One region of the Mesorhizobium sp. B1-1-8 genome, then DNA from elsewhere that is predicted to be linked to it. Evidence: riboswitches for the same ligand, from Rfam matches in the RefSeq annotation. Region 1 holds a riboswitch; the other holds the start of a gene.
The links. Region 1 has a riboswitch for thiamine pyrophosphate ahead of thiB (thiamine ABC transporter substrate binding subunit). Riboswitches for the same ligand answer to the same signal wherever they lie in the genome.

Region 1 (4,409 bases):
ACATGGCGCTGCTCGCCATTGACGACGAGGTTCTCGCCGCGCCCGTCGGTGAGGTAGTGCGCCAGCGTCTCCTGCGGGTCGACCGCCTCGCGCTTCTGGTCGAGGGTCGCAATTTCCAGATTGACGCCGAGCCGTACCGAGCCGGCATCCGGCGCCAACTCGCCGGTCAGCATCTTCAACAACGTCGTCTTGCCGGCGCCGTTCGGGCCGACCAGGCCGACGCGGTCGCCGCGCTGAATGCGGGTTGAAAATCCCTTGACCACGGTGAGGTCGCCAAAACTCTTGTCGATGTTTTTCGCCTCGATCACCAACTTGCCGGATTCGGCGGCGTCGCTGGCCACCATGGTGGCAGTACCCTCGGCGCCGCGATGGCTGCGGTGGCGCTGGCGCATGGCCTGCAACTCGCCGAGGCGACGCATGTTGCGCTTGCGCCGCGCCGTCACGCCGTAGCGCAGCCAATGCTCCTCGCGCACGATCTGGCGGCCGAGCTTGTGCTGCTCGCGCTCTTCGTCCTCGAGCACCTGGTCGCGCCATTCCTCGAAATGCGCAAAACCCTTGTCCAGCCGCCGCGTCCGGCCACGGTCGAGCCATACGGTGGCGCGCGAGACGCGCTCGAGAAAACGGCGGTCGTGCGAGATCAGGATCACCGCCGAGGAGGTGCGGGCAAGTTCCTCTTCCAGCCATTCGATGACCGACAAATCGAGATGGTTAGTCGGCTCATCGAGCAGCAGAATGTCGGGCTCGGGCGCCATGACGCGGGCAAGGGCGGCGCGGCGCGCCTCGCCGCCGGAAAGGTCGTCGGGCCGCTCTTCGCCGGAAAGGCCGAGATGCTCCATCAGATAGGTGGCGCGATGCGGGTCGTCTGCCGGACCCAGACCGGCCTCGACATAGGCGCGCACGGTCGCAAAGCCATCCATGTCGGGCATCTGCGGCAGGTAGCGGACGGTCGCCGAAGGCTGGCGGAAGACCTCGCCGTCCTGCGGCTCGATCAGCCCGGCGGCGATCTTGAGCAGCGTTGACTTGCCCGAACCGTTGCGGCCGACCAGCGCGATCTTCTCACCGGCCGAAGCGCTGAGTTCGGCGCCGTCGAGCAGCGGCGTGCCGCCGAAAGTCAGCTTTATCCCGTCGAGATTGAGAAGAGGCGGGGCCATGTCAGCTTTCAGGCAGAGGATAGGGATGCGCCAGGAGCAGCGCCCGGCCGCGCTCCAGCGCGATCTCCAGCCGCCCTTTGACTTCGTTTGATATAGTCAGCGACGAGCCGAACGCCACCCCGACATTGTCGAGCGGCCATTTGGCGCCGGAGACCGTCAGGCCGGCGAGGTCGGAAAAGCCGAGCACCGAAAACAGCGTGCCGTCGGCATAGTCGAAGCGGGCTTTTCCCAGCAGGATGGGAACACCTTCCTGCGCGCCGCTGGTCAACAGCACCGTCGTGCCGGCCTCCGCCAGCCGAAGCCCAAGCGCCAGGTGCAGAAAGGCATGGTCGGCGCGCTTGCCGCCAAAGGCGCCGGCCAGCACCAGGCTGGTGGCGCCGCGTTCGAGCGCCTCGGCGATTGCGAGTTCGCCGTCCGTCTTGTCCTTCTCGGCTGGGAATGTCTTTCGCGGCACGGAAGCGAGGCCGTCCGGCAGGTTCGCCGGCACCGAGTCGAAATCGCCGACCCAGAGCTCCGGGATCAGGCCCAGCATGCGGGCATGGCCGATGCCGGCATCGGCGGCGATGACGCGCGAGCCTTCGATCTGGCGCTCGAGCCGAGGCGTGCGGATGAGTTCGCCGCCAAGCAGGATGGTGAATGTGCTCATGTCGCGTCGCCCTTACCAGTCCGGCCGATGAAACGGAAGCCGGGCCGATTGGATGTCCGGCAAACTTCCGCTTGCGCGCCGCTCGGGCCGGGCCTATGTCTCAAGCCGCTCTAACGGGGTGCCGGACGCTGACTTCGCGAACCGGCTGAGAGGCAAGAGGCCAACCCGCTGAACCTGATCCGGTTTGTACCGGCGGAGGGATTAGACGTTTCGGACCATCCGACGCCTCAATTCCTTTCAACGTGAACGAAGGAGGCGCCGATGCGCGGATTTTTGTCCCATCTGATCCTGGCCTTGGGCCTGTCGCTTCTGGCGGGGGCTGCGCCCGCCGCCGCGAAGGACAAGCTCACCGTCTACACCTATGAAAGCTTCACCGCCGATTGGGGTCCAGGACCCGCGGTGAAGAAGGAATTCGAGGCCGAATGCGGCTGCGATCTCGACTTCGTCTCGGTCGCCGACGGCGTCGCGCTGCTCAATCGCGTCAAGCTGGAGGGCGCGGGCACCAAGGCCGATGTCGTGCTCGGCCTCGACACCAATCTCACCGCCGACGCCAAGGCGAGCGGCCTGTTCGTGCCGCATGGCGCGGTGTCCGGCATCAACGTGCCGGGCAGTTGGAGCGACGATACCTTCGTGCCCTTCGACTACGGCTATTTCGCTGTCGTCTACGACACCGAAAAGCTGAAAAACCCGCCGAAAAGCCTGAAGGAACTGGTCGAGGGCAGTGCGTCCGACAAGATCGTCATCCAGGATCCGCGCACCTCGACACCGGGCCTCGGCCTGCTCTTGTGGGTGAAATCGGTCTATGGCGACAAGGCGCCGGAGGCCTGGGCCAAGCTCAAGCCGAAAGTGCTTACCGTGACGCCGGGCTGGAGCGAGGCCTATGGCCTGTTCACCAAGGGCGAAGCGCCGATGGTGTTGTCCTACACCACCTCGCCGGCCTACCACATGGTCGCCGAAAACACCCAGCGCTACCAGGCGGCGTCCTTCGACGAGGGCGAGTATCTGCAGATCGAGGTCGCCGGCATCACCACCACGGGCGCGAAGAACCCGCTGGCGCAAAATTTCATCGCCTTCATGACCGGGCCGAAATTCCAGGACATCATTCCCGAGACCAACTGGATGTTCCCGGCCGGCAAGACCGACAAGCCGCTCAATCCGGCCTTCGACAAACTGGTAAAGCCGAGCAAAACCTTGCTGTTCAGCCCCGAGGAGGTTGCGGCCAACCGCAAGGCATGGATGGATGAATGGCTGGCGGTGATGAGCAGGTAGGATTGCTATTCGCGCAAGATGATCGCTCTACGGCGCCCCCCTCTGTCCTGCCCGTCCTCCGCAGTTGCTGCGGAGGACAGAGGGGGGCGCGAAGGAACGCGGCGTTCGCTAGCTCAAATCCAAGTGGTGCAGCGTGCAGTCCGCGCCGCGCCCTGACTCCCGCATCCCCGCCGGCATCGTCGCCCTCGCGGCAATCGCCTTGCTGATCGGCGGCGCCTTCGCCGGGCTCATCCTCGAAGGCGTGCACGACCTGTCCGGCGCTGTCGCCGCCTTCGACAGCTATCTCGTCCGCGTCGCACGCTTCACGCTGTGGCAGGCGCTGTTATCGACGCTGTTGTCAGTTGGCCCGGCGCTGCTGGTGGCACGGGCTCTGTCCAGGCATCCAGGCTTTCCCGGGCGCGGCCTGATTCTGCAGCTCTTCACCGTGCCGCTGGCCTTGCCGGCAATCGTCGCCGCCCTCGGCGTCTTGGCGCTTTATGGCCGTGCCGGTTATTTCGCCGGCATTCTTGGCCGTCTCGGCAGTGGGGAATGGCCCGGCATCTACGGCCTGTCCGGCATCCTGACCGCCCATGTCTTCTTCAACTTGCCTCTGGCGACGCGGCTGTTTCTTGAAGCGCTGGGTACAGTGCCGACCGACCAGTGGCGGCTGGCGAGCCAGCTTGGCATGGGGGCGGCGCCTTCATTCCGCCTGATCGAATGGCCGGCGCTGCGCGCGGCCCTGCCGGGGGTCGCCGGGCTGATTTTCATGCTCTGCATCACCTCCTTCACCATCGTGCTGACGCTGGGCGGCGGGCCGGCGGCCACGACGCTGGAAGTCGCAATCTACCAGTCGCTGCGCTTCGATTTCGATCCCGCGCGGGCCGTGGCACTGACGCTTCTGCAGGTCGTTCTCACCCTTATCGTGGTCATTGCCCTGACGCGGCTTGGCGCCAATACGGTCGGCGATGCCAATCTGCCGGTGGCGCCGCGCCGCTATCTCGCGGCGGGCAGGCTTGAAACCGCACTGAACGCCGGCCTGATCGCGCTTGCCCTGCTGTTCGTCGCCGGACCGATGGCGGCGACGGTGGCGGCAGGATTGGAGGCCGATCTTGGCCGGCTGGCCGGCGAAGAAGCCGTACGGCGGGCAACGCTCACCAGCGCCGGGCTCGCCTTTCTCTCGGCGCTGGTTGCCGTGATGTTGTCGCTGGCGCTGATCGCGGCCCGGCGCGCGCTTGCCTTGCGGCGGCGTGCCGGCACCACATCGTTGCTCGAACATGCCACGGATACCGGCGCCGGTTTCGTGCTCGTGGTGCCGCCGATCGTCGTCGGCGCCGGCTGGTTTCTCCTGTTGCGCGGCGTCACGG
Region 2 (4,409 bases), 2.4 Mb from region 1:
ACGCTCCGCCTTACGGTCGCGGCCGGCTTTCTCCCAAGGCATGACGAGCCGCTGCAGCAGCACGGCAAGGCCGAACAGCGCAATGGTGAGGACCGAACTGACCGCGACGGCGGCAAGCACCAGATCGGGTCGAAAATTGTTCTTGGCGCTGAGCATATAGATGCCGAGACCCTTCGCCGCGCCGGCATATTCGGCGAAGATCGCGCCGACCACAGCATAGGTGATGGAGATCCGCAGGCCGGCGAAGAAATAGGGCAACGCCGAAGGCAGGCGCGCCAGCCGGAAGATGCGCCAGCGCCCTGCCCCCATGGCGGCAAGCATCTGGGCAATCTCCTTCTCCGTGGCCGCATAACCCTCGACCAGCGCCACCATCATCGGGAAGAAGGTCACGAGCGCCACCAGCAGGATCTTTGGCAGCAGGCCGAAGCCGAACCACAGCACCGCCAGCGGCGCGATCGCCACCAGCGGCAAGGTCTGGCTGGCGATCAGCAGCGGAAACAGCGCGCGGCGCAGCCGGGGGAGAAAATCGACCAGCGCCGAAAGGACGAAGGCAGCGATGAGTGAGCAGGCAAAGCCGGCCGATGTGGCGCGGATGGTGGGGATGGTGTTTTCGGCCAAGGCCTCGCGGTTCTGCCAGGCCTGCTCCAGCACGCGCGACGGCGCCGGCAGCATGGTCGGGGCGATGCCGCCATAGCGGGCGTAGAGCTCCCATGCGGTGAGGAGCAAGGCGAAAGCGAGGGCGGCGGGGGTGATTCTGGTGAGGGCGATGGTGACGGCCGATCTCCCCCCTCGAGGGGGAGATGTCGCCGGAGGCGACAGAGGGGGTCGCCGCGCGTGAAGCGCCGACGTCGCCTGCGGCCGCAGAGGAGGTTGGCGCTCCACGGGCTGAGACCCCCTCTGGCCTGCCCGTCCTCCGCAGCAGCTGCGCTGCAGCTGCGGAGGGTGGACCGGCCATCTCCCCCTCGAGGGGGGAGATTCGCCCGCGTCGCGGCTTTCGCCAATCGCCGAAGGCGCCTCTCTCCCTTGTTGCAAGGGATCAGTGGGGGCGTCTCCCCCACGCGATGGGTTATTATACCAAACAGCCACGACAAATCCTCGACGAATGAATGGCGCCTACGCGGCTCAAACCGCGGTCGGGCTATTCGCCGAAATCGTTATGTCGAGGGTCACATGCCCGGCGCCTGGGCCGAAGCGGCAGAAGGCTTCGTTCAGCGTGGCAAAGATCGCGCCGGCATCGCCGCGCAATTTGGTGCAGAAATGTTTCGAGCGCTCGTAGACGCCGGACTGTTTCAGGAAATCGATGCAGCCGTAGATCTCGTCCATGTGGTCGCCAGTGCCCATCACATAGAGCGAGAACTGCGCCGCCGCAGGCTGCCCGGTCGAGGGCGTCGCCTGCACGGCGCGGATTGCGGCCACCTTGCGCTCGTCGAGCGGGATCGTCGGCCCGCCGATCTCGTCGGAGCGGCAGATCGGATCGTCGGGCTCGCCGGGGCAGCCGCGCGAGATCGCCGCCGAGAGCACGCAATGCCTGCCGCTCCCGGCCGCCGCCACGAACAGGTCGCGCATGGCCGGGAACAGCACTTCCGGCGGTCCGACCAGCAAGGTCGAGATGTCGTCGGTCTCGATCCTGAGCCTGCCGCGGTAAGGATCGAGCGCGCCGAGCGCGCCAAGGATGACGCCGACGAAATCGTCGGTCATGGGATAAAGAGAAATCTGTGCGCCGGAAAACATGGCCCGCCTCGCTCCGCTGGTATTATCCAGATCAGCTTTAGGGTCCGAAGGCTTGCCGCCCCCATCTCAGCCCCGACCGTACGGAGCACCCCTGTGGATGAGCGGGTTAAAGCACTGTTCGCGGCATTGGGGAAGCGATTTTTGGAGGCATCGCGAGAAAGTGTCTGGGCCAGCGCCCTATGGTGCGACACTGGCGATTGGCGAATCTCCCTCCTTGAGGGGGAGATGGCCGGCAGGCCAGAGGGGGTCGCCGCGCGTGGAAGCGTCGACTTTCTCTTCCGCCCCAAATGGCGTCGCGTCAGGACGAAGCGACCCCCTCTGTCGCCTTCGGCGACATCTCCCCTCAAGGGGGGAGATTACTGAGCTCATCATTATAAGATTTTCACCATTTTCTTATAACACTCTTGAAATCCAATTCGATAGCGCGCAGTTATAAGAAAATTGTGGAATTCTTATAACACATGGACCACCCCGGGGAGCGCGCCATGAAAACCATCGATCTCGCCTATCGCACCCTCTATGCCGAACTGGTTCAGCGCAGCCTCGACGCTTCGTTCGAGAGCGACTTTTCAACGGCGGGCAATTTCGTCCGCGTCCCCGTCAAGGGCCGCGACTACTGGTATTTCGAGGAGACTCGCCCGGTAAAGACCAGGCGCTATGTCGGCCCGGCCGAGGACCCGGAGATCGCCAAACGGGTCGCGGCGTTCAAGCAGATCAAGGGCGACCTGAGGAGCCGCCGCAAGCTGGTCGCCACCCTTGTCCGCGACGCCGGCCTGACGGCGCCGGACATTTTCACCGGCGACGTGGTCGAGGCGCTGGAAAAGGCCGGGCTCTTCCGCCTGCGCGCGGTTCTGGTCGGCACCGTCGCCTTCCAGACCTATGCCGGGCATCTCGGTGTGCGGCTGCCCGGTGCTGCGCTGCAGACGGGCGATGCTGATTTTGCCCAGTTCCATTCGGTCTCGGCCGAGGTCGAGGACAGCCTGCCGCCGGTCATCGATGTGCTCAAGGCGGTCGATCCGACATTCCGCGAAATCCCGCACCGGACGGATGCCGGGCGCACGACGCAGTTCGAGAACGCTTCCCGCTACAAAGTCGAATTCCTCACGCCGAACCGGGGCAGCGACGACCATGCGGATCGCGCAAGCCCGATGCCGTCGCTGGGGGGTGCCTCGGCGCAGCCCTTGCGCTTCCTCGACTTTCTCATTCGCGACCCCGTCAGGACGGTGCTGTTGCACCGTTCCGGCGTGCCTGTGCTGGTGCCGGCGCCGGAACGCTACGCCGTCCACAAGCTGATCGTCGCGGCGCGCCGCGAGCGGAGCGCCGCCGCCAAGCGGGAGAAGGACCTGCACCAGGCAAGCCTGCTGGTGGAGGCGCTGCGGGAAACGCGCCGGCAGGATGATCTCGCCTTCGCCTTCGCCGAAGCCTGGGCGCGCGGCGACAGCTGGCGCGACGCGCTGCGGAAGGGATTGCATCTGCTCGGGCCCGATCGGCATGAAATGGTTGAGCTGATTCTGGGAAAAGCGCTCGATGAAGCGCACATAGATCTCGAAGGCTTTACGATGCGACTCAAATAAAAGGGAGCAATCGTCCAAATTGTACGAGCAGGCTTTGACAACTATTCGTACATAAGGTACGATTTCCCCTTCTTTGAGGGGGACGTCCTTTGAACACCGCGAACCATGCCGCCTTCGCCGACCTCTCCCGCCCGCTTCTGTCGCCATTGCCGCTCAAAGAGCGCGAACGCCTGGCCGGTGCGTGGCGCATGGCCAGCCAGGACATTGCCGACGACATCCGCTTCATCCGCCAATATCTGAAGGTGATCGCCGAAAAAGACGAGCGTCTGTCGACGGGCACGCTGGTCCACGGACGCGCCTATGTCGAAGCCTGCGCGGCCTGGCTGCCGCAGACGATGGCGCGCTATCTCAGCAACCTCAGGCTGATCAGCGAATGCGAGAGCGCGATGACCGCCGCCGGGGTTCGCTTTGCGCGCTCGAGCGACGCATGGGATGAGGCATAAAGCATGTCACGTGAAAACGGATTCACGCGACATGATTTACGTCTTTTGATCTTAAGCATGTCTTTGTCCCGAAACCCGCTGCGCACTTTCGGGAGACATGCTTTAGGCGCGGTAAGCCAGAGGTGCCTGTGCGAAGGAACGGGATAAGGGCAGCCGCCCGAAAAACACCGCCCTGGCGCCCCGTTGCAACCCTTGGGCCGCGTCCTGGAAAATGCATCGTTTCACACAATTGCCAATTGGTGGACGCAGACGGGCGGCCGGTAGTTTAATTCGCTTCAGGCGAAGGAGGGCGTAGCCGCATACCAGGGAGGAATTCGTTTGATGGACCAGCAAATCGACATCGGAATACACCCCGACGATCAGCCTTACGAAGTCACCTCATTCGCCAGAAAGCATGGGCTGACGATCCCGGTCGCGGACGCGGTCCTGTTCGCCAAGGGTCCGTCGCGGGCCGCTTGCGACACGGCAGCACATGCCTTCCTCTGCGCGGTTGCCCATTACGCCAGGAAGCAAGCGGCACGCTAACACGTCTTGCCAGGCAACCCCTATTCGCCAAGCCTTCATCGTGCCACGGCGCGGTGAAGGCTTGCAGAAGCCCATCTCTGTTCCTACCAGCTGAACTGCAGCCCCGCATTGCCGCCGACCTGGCTGCCGGCGAAGG

Region 2: linked by a shared signal. The riboswitch ahead of FJ974_RS21700 (YkoF family thiamine/hydroxymethylpyrimidine-binding protein) and the one ahead of thiB (thiamine ABC transporter substrate binding subunit) in region 1 are both predicted to bind thiamine pyrophosphate.

What each region holds. Positions count from the first base shown of each region.
Region 1 is NZ_CP083956.1:1,186,701-1,191,109, forward strand. It holds gene FJ974_RS05840 (ABC-F family ATP-binding cassette domain-containing protein) at 1-1,151, opposite strand, end outside; gene FJ974_RS05845 (thiamine diphosphokinase) at 1,153-1,797, opposite strand; TPP riboswitch at 1,902-2,015, shown strand; gene thiB (thiamine ABC transporter substrate binding subunit) at 2,059-3,066, shown strand; gene thiP (thiamine/thiamine pyrophosphate ABC transporter permease) at 3,200-4,409, shown strand, end outside.
Region 2 is NZ_CP083956.1:4,431,312-4,435,720, forward strand. It holds gene FJ974_RS21695 (ABC transporter permease) at 1-768, opposite strand, end outside; gene FJ974_RS21700 (YkoF family thiamine/hydroxymethylpyrimidine-binding protein) at 1,123-1,731, opposite strand; TPP riboswitch at 1,722-1,834, opposite strand; gene FJ974_RS21705 (GSU2403 family nucleotidyltransferase fold protein) at 2,217-3,305, shown strand; gene FJ974_RS21710 (hypothetical protein) at 3,395-3,748, shown strand; gene FJ974_RS21715 (hypothetical protein) at 4,070-4,273, shown strand; gene FJ974_RS21720 (porin) at 4,357-4,409, opposite strand, start outside.